Peribacillus sp. FSL E2-0218: one gene and its partner. The protein of the gene in region 1 interacts with the protein of each later gene in a pairwise test. Links are inferred from orthologs where the notes say so. Each region holds a gene or a part of one and is shown on either strand. Other genes may lie near its edges.

Region 1 (8,302 bases):
AGATCGTGTATTGGCCAATTATGAAGAAGAGACAGATGAAGCTAAGCTAAAACAAATCAAAGAAATCCTGAATAAATTGGTTAAATCCGAAGTCCGCCGTTTGATCACGGAAGAAAAAGTGCGTCCGGATGGCCGAAATCCTGATGAAATCAGACCACTATCTTCAGAAGTCACCATTTTGCCGCGTACACATGGCTCTGGATTGTTCACACGTGGACAAACCCAAGCGCTTTCGATTTGTACATTAGGTGCATTGGGTGATGTCCAGATTTTGGACGGCCTTGGAACCGAAGAGTCAAAACGCTTTATGCATCACTACAACTTCCCGCATTTCAGTGTAGGTGAAACGGGCCCGATCCGTGGAGCAGGCCGCCGGGAAATCGGTCATGGTGCACTTGGTGAAAGAGCCTTGGAACCGGTCATCCCTAATGACAAAGATTTTCCTTATACGATCAGGCTTGTGTCTGAAGTCCTTGAATCGAACGGTTCAACTTCACAAGCAAGTATTTGTGCAAGCACTTTGGCAATGATGGATGCTGGGGTACCATTGAAAGCTCCAGTTGCCGGAATAGCAATGGGGCTTGTCAAAACTGGCGAGCACTATACGATCCTAACTGACATTCAAGGCATGGAAGATCATCTGGGTGACATGGACTTTAAAGTCGCTGGAACTTCAAAAGGTGTCACTGCACTGCAAATGGATATCAAAATTGAAGGTCTTTCAAAGGAAATACTTGAAGAAGCATTGCTTCAAGCGAAACATGGACGGATGCATATTTTGGAATCCATGATGTCAACCATCAATCAACCGCGTGAACAATTATCCAAATATGCTCCTAAAATCGTTACAATGTCCATCAACCCGGATAAAATCCGTGATGTCATTGGACCGAGCGGAAAACATATCAATAAGATCATTGAAGAAACTGGCGTGAAAATCGACATCGAACAAGATGGAACGGTGTTCATCTCATCAACAGATGAGCCAATGATTCAAAAAGCGAAGAAAATCATTGAGGATATCGTCCGTGAAGTCGTGGTGGGTGAACTTTATTTAGGTAAAGTGAAACGCATTGAAAAATTCGGTGCATTCGTTGAAATCTTCAATGGTAAAGACGGTTTGGTACATATTTCTGAACTGGCTGAAGAAAGAGTCGGAAAAGTGGAAGATGTCGTTTCACTTGGAGATGAGCTATTGGTGAAAGTAACCGAGATTGACAAGCAAGGCAGGGTGAACCTTTCCCGTAAAGCCGTCCTGAAAGAGCAAAAAGAGGCAGCCAACCCTTCTCAATCGTAATAGAAATAAATGTTCCCGGCATGCGATTCCTTGTGAATCTGCATGCTTTTTCTATTGAATGAGCAAATGGCGGTTCAAGGGAAATGGCATTAAAAAGATGACATGTTCTACCTTGTCCGTTTTCTTCATACATTTTGGTATGAAGGGGGCGGAAAAAATGAATAATAAATGGAAGCAGATAGTTGCGATAAGTGCCATTGCAGGTATATCATGGTTATTAGTGCAAAATCCATATACACAGCTTTATCTGGCCCAATTGACGGATGATTCAGTTGCTACGATGAAGCAAGAAGATGATATTCTTTTACAAATCAAAGATTCAGCAAAAAAATATGAGGTTGCGCCACAGGATGCCCGAATAGATTCGGTCTGGAAAACCGTTCCTGCCTATAATGGCCTTAAGGTCAACATTGATGATTCATATAAAGCCATGAAGAAGGCGGGCGAGTTCGATGAGGATAAACTGGTACTCGAGCAGGTCCCTGCGACAGTACATTTAAAGGATCTCGACCCCGCTCCGATTTACCGTGCCCATCCTGAAAAGCCGGTGGTTTCATTTTTAATCAATGTGGCTTGGGGGAATGAATACTTACAGGATATGCTGGGTGTATTAAAAAAGAATAACGTCAAGGCCACCTTCTTCCTGGAGGGTAATTGGACCAAGAAAAATCCGGAATTGGCCAAAATGATCAGGGATGGGGGCCATGAAATTGGCAATCACTCCTATTCACATCCCAATATGCAGAATATATCGGCACAGGCTACACGTGAAGAACTTCGAAAGACGAACGAAGTCATTGAAGCGGTGACAGGCTCAAAAATGAAATGGTTCGCCCCGCCAAGCGGCAGCTACCGGGACGAGACGGTTCAAATCGCTGATTCTTTGGGCATGGAGACCGTCATGTGGAGTGTCGATACGATTGACTGGCAAAAGCCAAGTCCCGAAGTCCTTCAACAACGAGTGCTTTCCAAGGTTCACCCGGGGGCGTTCATCTTGATGCATCCTACGGAATCTACCGCAAAATCGTTGGAAGCCCTGATTATAGAAATAAAAAAGAAAGACCTGGATGTCGTTACCGTTTCAGAAGCAGTAGATGAGAAACGATTGACCCCATAATATTTGGGTTACATTAGCAGCATAGAATGCTTGGGAGGAATGTTAGTTGATTAAGAAATACACGTGTCAAAATGGAGTAAGAATCGTATTGGAAAATATTCCAACAGTACGCTCGGCAGCCATCGGAGTATGGATTAAAACCGGTTCCCGAAATGAAACCCCTGAATTGAATGGAGTTTCGCATTTTCTGGAGCACATGTTTTTCAAAGGGACAACAACAAGGAATGCACGTGAAATTGCCGAGTCGTTCGATAGCGTCGGCGGCCAAGTGAATGCATTCACCTCAAAGGAATATACATGCTATTATGCAAAAGTAATGGATAACCATGCTAGCTATGCACTTGAAATCCTTGCAGATATGTTCTTTAATTCAACCTTCGATGAAGAAGAGCTTAAAAAAGAAAAAAATGTCGTCTATGAAGAGATTAAAATGTATGAAGACACACCGGATGATATTGTTCACGACCTCTTAAGCCAGGCGGTATATGAAAAGCATCCGCTGGGCTATCCAATCCTGGGTACGGAGGAAACGCTTGAAACATTCAATAGTGAAACATTGAAGAAATACGTCCATGATATGTATACACCAGATAAAGTGGTAATCTCCATAGCTGGGAATGTCGATGAAAAGTTGATTCAAGAAGTCGAAAGCTACTTTGGCTCGTATCAAGGAGGGGAGCACCGTCCTGAATTGATCAAGCCAGCTTTTCATGAAAATAGGATCACTCGTAAAAAAGAAACGGAGCAAGCCCACTTATGCCTTGGGTACAAAGGATTGGAAATCGGCAATGATAAAACATACAGCTTGATTACCTTGAACAATATTCTTGGGGGAAGCATGAGCAGCCGTTTATTCCAGGACGTCAGGGAGCAACGCGGCCTTGCCTATTCCGTATATTCTTATCACTCCAGCTACCAAGATAGCGGTTTGGTGACAGTCTATGGCGGGACAGGCACAAGCCAATTGGATAGCCTGTATGAAACGATTCAGGAAACATTGGATACTTTAAAAAGGGACGGCATCACTGAAAAGGAATTGCGCAATAGTAAAGAGCAGCTTAAAGGCAGCTTGATGCTTAGTCTTGAAAGCACGAATAGCCGCATGAGCCGAAATGGCAAGAATGAGCTCATGTTGGGTGAGCACCGTTCCCTCGATGATATTATCATCAAGATTGACGAGGTGACGGAAGGTACCGTAAATGAACTGGCAAATCAAATCTTTACGGAACACTCCCTGTCATTGGTGAGCCCCCTGGAAAACTGGGACAAATAATAATCAAAACGTCTGATCTTCCTCTGCAAATGGAAGGTCGGATTTTTTTTGCAAAAAATCATGAAAATGGAAGGGGCATGAGATGTGGACAATATTTGCGGAAAAGCCTTCTAAGTTTTTCTTTTTCGGATATAGATGGATTATAAGGTGAAAAAGGAGGAGCTATAAGTGAGATTGAGTGAAATGAGCGGTAAGGAGATAGTTGATGTAAACAGGGCGGAACGATTGGGGGTTCTCGGACAGACGGATCTGGAAATAGACGAAACTGGACAAATTACCACATTGATCATCCCTTCGGTCAAATGGTTCGGCCTTATGAGGAATGGAAGTGAAATCCGGGTACCTTGGAACCATATAAAAAAAATCGGGACGGATATGGTGATCATTGATTTCCAGGAAGGGCTTTCGAAAGATGGGGAGCATATGGACGGATAGAGCATGATTACAGATCGGTGTCCTCTTTGGCATGCTTCCCATGAATAGTCAAAAAACGCCTCAGCTGCGGATAGCTAAGGCGTTTTTTCTTTTCTTATCACCGTTTTTTAACTGAAAACATAAGATGGCAGGGTAACTAGAGATTGTCGGAAAAACTTAAATTGCTTCTTGAAGGGCATGTACCTTGAAGCGAGGATGTTTAGGATCTTTTATATGAAGAAGGTGACGGTTTTAATGCTCACAGGTATGCAAATCGCTGTAATTGGTGGAGATGCGCGTCAGCTCGAAGTTGTCCGTAAACTGACGGAGCTTGATGCGAAGCTATTATTAGTTGGTTTTGAACAGCTCGACCATGCTTTTACCGGAGCGGTTAAGGAAAAAATGGAAGATATAAATTTCAAGGAAATTGATTCAGTAATCCTGCCTGTCCGGGGGACGGATCCTGATGGAAAAGTGGAAACGATTTTTTCCAGCGAAGAGGTTGTCTTGACGGAAGAAATGATAAAAGATACCCCGGCACACTGCATTTTTTATGCAGGGATCAGTAATAACTACCTCAATGAAATTTTTCAGAATGCGGACCGCAAACTTGTTCTCTTGTTCGAGCGCGATGATGTGGCCATTTATAATTCAATTCCTACCGTGGAGGGTGCAATCATGATGGCCATCCAGCATACCGACTTTACAATCCATGGTTCGAATGTAGCTGTTCTTGGTTTAGGAAGGGTCGGCATGAGTGTAGCCAGATCATTCCATGCTCTTGGAGCAAAAGTTAAGGTAGGGGCCAGAAAAAGTGAAGATATCGCGAGGATAAGCGAAATGGCACTAACCCCTTTTCAGTTAAAAAATCTAGCTGCTGAAATGAAAAATGTTGATATTTGTATCAATACGATCCCTTTTCAGATCATTACGGCAAACGTGCTGGCAAATATGCCCGTTCACACATTAATCATCGACCTTGCTTCAAAACCAGGGGGGACGGATTTTCGTTATGCTGAAAAAAGGGGAATAAAGGCGCTGTTGGCACCGAGCTTACCGGGTATAGTAGCCCCGAAAACAGCTGGTCAGATATTGGCGAACGCGCTGGGAGTATTGATTCAGGATGAGTTCAGGAAAAGGAAGGGGAATAAGATATGAGTCTCCAAGGGAAAAGGATTGGTTTTGGATTGACAGGATCACATTGCACATATGATGAAGTATTTCCTGAAATTGAAAAGCTTGTGAATGAAGGGGCGGAGGTCATCCCAATCGTAACATCGACCGTGCAGAATACGGAAACGCGTTTTGGGAAGGGCGATGATTGGGTTGAAAGAATTGAAAAATTGACGGGGAATCGAGTCGTTGATACAATCGTCAAAGCGGAGCCATTAGGGCCGAAATTGCCACTTGATTGTATGGTGATCGCCCCTTTGACAGGTAACTCAATGAGCAAAATGGCAAATGCCCTTACCGATTCGCCCGTACTTATGGCTGCAAAAGCGACGATGAGAAACCACCGTCCGGTTGTGGTGGCAATATCCACGAACGATGCACTTGGGTTAAATGGTGTCAATCTCATGAGGTTGATGGCAGCAAAGGATATTTATTTCGTTCCGTATGGCCAGGATAATCCTATAGGTAAGCCGAGCTCGATGGTTGCGAGGATGAGCATGATAAGGGACACAATCATATCGGCACTCGAAAGGGAGCAAATTCAGCCAGTCATCGTCGAAAAGTTCAAGGATAGTTTAGACTGATTTTAGTGTTCGGATACGCTCCCATGTGATAATGACTGATTTATATGCAGGGCTTTTCCGTGTGGAAAGTCATAAAAAAACACTACACTACCAGAATATTTTGTTAAAGTCCGACCCTTTGGAATGTTAATGTGTTAAAATTAATGATATTCTGAGCAAGTAGAAATATATCCAATAAATAAAATAATTTTTAGAGATAGAAAAGGAGTATGGACAAATGACTGAGACACAGGGATTGCATATTGCAGTTGTGGGAGCAACTGGAGCAGTGGGACAACAAATGATTTCAACACTCGAACAACGGAATTTACCGATCAAGAAAATCATCTTTTTATCATCGGCTCGTTCCGCGGGAACCAAACTTACGTTTAAGGGCGAAGAAATCGAAGTGCAGGAAGCAAGACCTGAAAGCTTTGAAGGCATCGATATCGCTTTATTCAGTGCTGGAGGAAGCGTGTCTAAGGAATTGGCTCCAGAAGCAGTGAAGCGCGGAGCGATAGTAGTGGATAATACGAGCGCATTCCGTATGGATGAAAATGTGCCGCTTGTCGTCCCTGAAGTAAACGAAGCTGACTTAAGACAGCATAATGGAATCATTGCCAACCCAAATTGTTCAACCATTCAAATGGTCGTGGCATTAGAACCTATCCGCGAGACCTATGGATTATCAAAAATCGTGGTTTCCACCTATCAGGCCGTTTCAGGTGCTGGGGCTGCTGCAATAAATGAATTAAAAGAACAAGCACGCGACTTGCTTGATGATAAAGAAATAGAACCAAGGATTTTACCGGTCAAGGGCGACGAAAAGCATTATCAAATCGCATTCAACGTCATTCCTCAAATCGATAAATTCCAAGATAATGGGTATACGTTCGAAGAGATGAAAATGATTAATGAAACTAAGAAAATCATGCATATGAATGATCTTCCGGTAGCTGCAACATGTGTAAGGCTTCCTGTTGTTACGGGTCATTCGGAATCTGTTTATATTGAAGTGGAAAAAGAAGGAGTGACAGCTTCTCAAATCAAGGATTTGATGAAAACGGCTCCTGGAGTAGTGCTGGAGGATGAACCGGAACAACAAATCTATCCAACGCCTGCTTCTTCCGTTGGCAAAAATGACGTATTCGTCGGTCGGATTCGCAAGGACTTGGATGAGGATAAAGGCTTCCATTTATGGGTGGTTTCCGATAATCTATTAAAGGGAGCAGCCTGGAACTCCGTCCAGATTGCAGAAAGCCTTTTAAAATTAGGTTTAGTGACCGTCAAGTAATAATTCATTCTTAAACATTCGAAAAAAGTGATATCCAACAGAATAGAGAGTTTTTGTCAGCTTCCCGGAGCGGGAAGCTGGCTTATATTTGAGGTGCATATTATGAAAATCATTGTCCAGAAATACGGTGGGACATCCGTTCGTGATGAGGAAAGCCGGTCATTTGCCCGAGGGCATATAGAAAAGGCAATTCAAGAAGGCTTTAAGGTGGTGGTCGTGGTTTCAGCGATGGGGAGGAAGGGCGATCCCTATGCAACGGACACTTTGCTTTCTTTAGTGAATGGCTCGAAAGCGATACTTTCGAAACGTGAACAGGATCTCCTTATGTCAGTTGGTGAAACGATCTCCTCGGTAGTATTTACCAACATGCTGTTGGAACACGGTATTGAAGCCGTAGCATATACAGGGGCACAGGCGGGATTCTTGACGAATACCGACTATTCAAGTGCGAAAATCATGGAAATGAAATGCGACCGTCTCATGAAGGAATTGGAATTGAAGGATGTAGTCGTCGTAGCAGGATTCCAGGGTGCGGCAAAAAATGGGGATATCACCACCATCGGACGTGGTGGAAGTGATACATCAGCTGCAGCGTTAGGCGCAGCTTTGCAAGCGGAGAGGGTAGATATATTTACGGATGTGGAAGGCATCATGACGGCCGATCCACGAATTGCAGATCTTGCGCGTCCGTTATCGATCGTTTCCTATACCGAAGTTTGCAACATGGCCTATCAAGGTGCGAAGGTGATACATCCACGCGCTGTTGAAATTGCCATGCAGGCAAAAGTGCCGATCCGGATCAGATCCACATACAGCGAAGGTTTGGGGACACTTGTTACAAGTGTGAATAAAGGAAGCCAGGGCAGTGATATCCGTGAGAGGCTCGTCACAGGAATTGCCCATGTTCCGAAAATCACACAAATCAAGGTGCGTGCGAAAAAGGATCAATATAATTTACAAGCCGAGGTTTTCAAGGCAATGGCCAACGCCTCCATTTCGGTCGACTTCATCAATATATATCCGAGCGGTGTCGTATATACCGTTTCCGAGGAAATGACGGATCTCGCTCTTTCAATTTTGGCCGAGCTTGGTCACGAACCGGTCATTGAACGGAATTGCGCCAAAGTCTCTGTCGTCGGTGCAGGCATCAACGGGGTGCCTGGTGTTGCTG
Region 2 (2,898 bases), 110 kb from region 1 along the record:
AAATGCATTGCCGGCAGTCGATATTGTTGATATGAGGGAAGAACTAAGAACGGGAAATCGTTCGATGTTCTCGGAACTGCTCTTTAGCAAGCTGAAAGATCGGCTTGAAAAGGGGCAGCAAACGGTCTTGATGCTGAACAAACGGGGACATTCCTCCTTTGTGATGTGCCGAAGCTGCGGATTGGTCATCAATTGCCCTAATTGTGACATTTCACTCACCTATCATCGCTTTAATGATATAATGAAATGCCATTATTGCGGGTTTGAAGAGGGGATGCCTTCCGTTTGCCCGGAATGTGAAAGCGAACATATCCGATTCTTCGGTACGGGCACGCAAAAGGTTGAAGAAGAGTTAGCGAAAATCCTCCCTGAGGCGCGGGTCATTCGGATGGACGTAGATACGACGAGCAAAAAGGGCTCACATGAACGGCTGCTCAATGCCTTTGGAGAAGGAAAGGCTGATATATTGCTTGGCACACAAATGATTGCCAAGGGACTGGATTTCCCTAATATCACCCTGGTAGGTGTCCTTTCAGCTGATACGATGCTCCATCTGCCGGATTTCCGCTCGTCGGAAAAGACTTTTCAGCTGCTGACACAGGTCAGCGGCAGGGCGGGGCGTCATCAACTTCCGGGGGAAGTGGTCATCCAAACTTATACACCAGAGCACTACAGCATCGAACTTGCTGCCCTGCAGGATTATGATGCCTTTTATGAAAGGGAAATGGATCTCCGCAGGAAAAGTCATTATCCCCCGTATTATTACGTTGTCCTTATCACGGTTTCTCATGAAGATTTGATGAAGGCAGTGAGTGTCACCGAAAAAATTACCAATTATTTAGGTTCGCGATTGAATCGGGACTCAATCGTTCTAGGCCCAGTCGCTTCGCCGATCAGCCGAATCAACAATAGATATCGTTACCAATGTCTGATAAAATACAAACGAGAGCCGGACCTTAATCAACATTTACGAACGCTTTTGGAGCATTACCAAAAAGAAACGGCTCAAAATCACCTGCAGATTTCGATCGATTTAAATCCGCAGATCATGATGTGATGGTTGAAGAGTAAGAGGATTACACCGCGGGCTGTTACGGGCTTGCGTTTTTATATAATGAAGTGTTGTTTCTCATATCTAGGAGGGTACTTTGAATTTTGGCTATTTTACCGATTGTTTTGTTTCCTGAAAAAATTTTACAACAAAAATGTGATAAAGTAACAAGTTTTGATAAAAAATTGGCAAAGCTGTTAAATAATATGTATGAAACGATGGTGGAAGCGGATGGCGTAGGGCTGGCTGCGCCGCAAGTCGGCATTAAAAAGCAAGTGGCCGTCGTTGAAATAGATGAAGATTCGGGTCACCTTGAATTGATCAATCCAGAAGTTCTGGAAACGGAAGGTGAGCAGAAGGGTGTGGAAGGTTGCCTTAGCTTTCCTAGCCTATATGGTGAAGTGTCCCGTCCTTACCGCATCAAAGTGCGCGCACAAGACCGAAAAGGGAGCTTTTTCGAGATAGAGGCGGAGGATTTCCTCGCAAGGGCACTTCTGCATGAGATCGATCATTTGCAAGGGGTTTTATTTACAAGTAAGGTTTCGCGCTATATTACAGAAGAAGAGTTAGAAGGGTATGAAGAAGAATGACAAAAATTATCTTTATGGGGACACCGGATTTTTCAGTGCCGGTATTGAAAAGGATCATTGATGAAGGGTTTGACGTGATTGCAGTCGTCACGCAGCCGGATCGTCCCGTTGGCCGTAAAAAGGTGCTGACGCCCCCGCCGGTCAAGGTCGAAGCGGAAAAACAGGGAATTCCCGTTTATCAACCTGAAAAGATCCGTGAAAAAGCAGAATTGGAAAAGATCATCGCATTAGGTGCTGACCTTGTGGTGACCGCGGCGTTCGGGCAAATCCTCCCGAATGAATTGTTGGAAGCCCCTAAATACGGATGCATCAACGTACATGCCTCCTTGCTTCCAGAACTTCGCGGCGGCGCACCGATCCATTATTCAATATTGCAGGGAAAAGAAAAAACGGGTATCACCATCATGTATATGGCGGAAAAATTGGATGCCGGAGATATATTGACGCAAGCTGAAGTGGCCATCGCGGAAGAAGATAATGTGGGAACCCTGCATGATAAGTTAAGCAAGGTAGGTTCGGATTTGCTTGCGGAAACATTGCCGAAGCTTATCAATGGCGAACTGAAGGCAACCAAGCAAGATGAGGGCAAAGCGACCTTCGCTCCTAACATTAAACGTTCGGAGGAAAAAATCGACTGGTCGAAAACAGGGGGAAATATCTATAACCATGTACGCGGACTAAATCCATGGCCAGTTGCCTACACAACCTTAAACGGATCGGTCCTGAAAATTTGGAAGGCCGGTAAGCTTGAATACGGCAGCCAGGAAGCACCCGGCACAATTTTAGAAGTGCAAAATGATGGTTTCATCGTTTCGACAGGCAATGGAACGGCGATACTGGTTACAGAACTGCAGCCTTCAGGAAAGAAAAAAATGCCGGCGAAAGATTACTTGCGCGGCGCCGGGTCGTTCATTAAAGCAGGCATGAAGTTAGGAGAACAGAATGAAGCAAACTAAAAAGGGAGTACGTGACATTGCTCTCGATATTTTGGAATCTGTAGAGAAAAACCAATCCTACAGTAACCTCTTATTAAACAACTTGATCAAAAAGCATCAATTATCCCCTGTTGACAGCGGTTTGCTTACGGAAATAAGCTATGGGACAATACAGCGTAAGATGACATTGGATTACTTTTTGAGCCCTTATATTAAACAGCCGAAAAAGACGCAAAGCTGGGTCATCAATCTGCTTAGGCTGTCTGTTTATCAAATGGTTTATTTAGATAAGGTGCCGGACCATGCGATCATCTTCGAGGCA

Evidence for each region.
Region 2: the proteins of asd (region 1) and def interact in binary tests that used the Escherichia coli proteins (3 or more experiments, as listed by UniProt). The link is inferred for Peribacillus sp. FSL E2-0218 from one-to-one orthologs.

What each region holds. Positions count from the first base shown.
Region 1 is NZ_CP150304.1:1,761,291-1,769,592, forward strand. Bases 5,242-8,103 are described here. They hold asd (aspartate-semialdehyde dehydrogenase), read left to right. Parts: upstream 5,242-6,075; coding sequence 6,076-7,131; downstream 7,132-8,103. Other genes in these bases: dpaA (dipicolinic acid synthetase subunit A), read left to right, coding at 5,242-5,259; MHI53_RS08530 (dipicolinate synthase subunit B), read left to right, coding at 5,256-5,858; dapG (aspartate kinase), read left to right, coding at 7,234-8,103. Also shown: pnp (polyribonucleotide nucleotidyltransferase), read left to right, coding at 1-1,297; MHI53_RS08510 (polysaccharide deacetylase family protein), read left to right, coding at 1,455-2,414; MHI53_RS08515 (pitrilysin family protein), read left to right, coding at 2,461-3,687; MHI53_RS08520 (YlmC/YmxH family sporulation protein), read left to right, coding at 3,856-4,122; more of dpaA, read left to right, coding at 4,357-5,241; more of dapG, read left to right, coding at 8,104-8,302.
Region 2 is NZ_CP150304.1:1,660,617-1,663,514, forward strand. It holds def (peptide deformylase), read left to right. Parts: upstream 1-1,155; coding sequence 1,156-1,641; downstream 1,642-2,898. Other genes in the region: priA (primosomal protein N'), read left to right, coding at 1-1,057; fmt (methionyl-tRNA formyltransferase), read left to right, coding at 1,638-2,597; rsmB (16S rRNA (cytosine(967)-C(5))-methyltransferase RsmB), read left to right, coding at 2,584-2,898. UniProt on the Escherichia coli protein: Removes the formyl group from the N-terminal Met of newly synthesized proteins. Requires at least a dipeptide for an efficient rate of reaction. N-terminal L-methionine is a prerequisite for activity but the enzyme has broad specificity at other positions.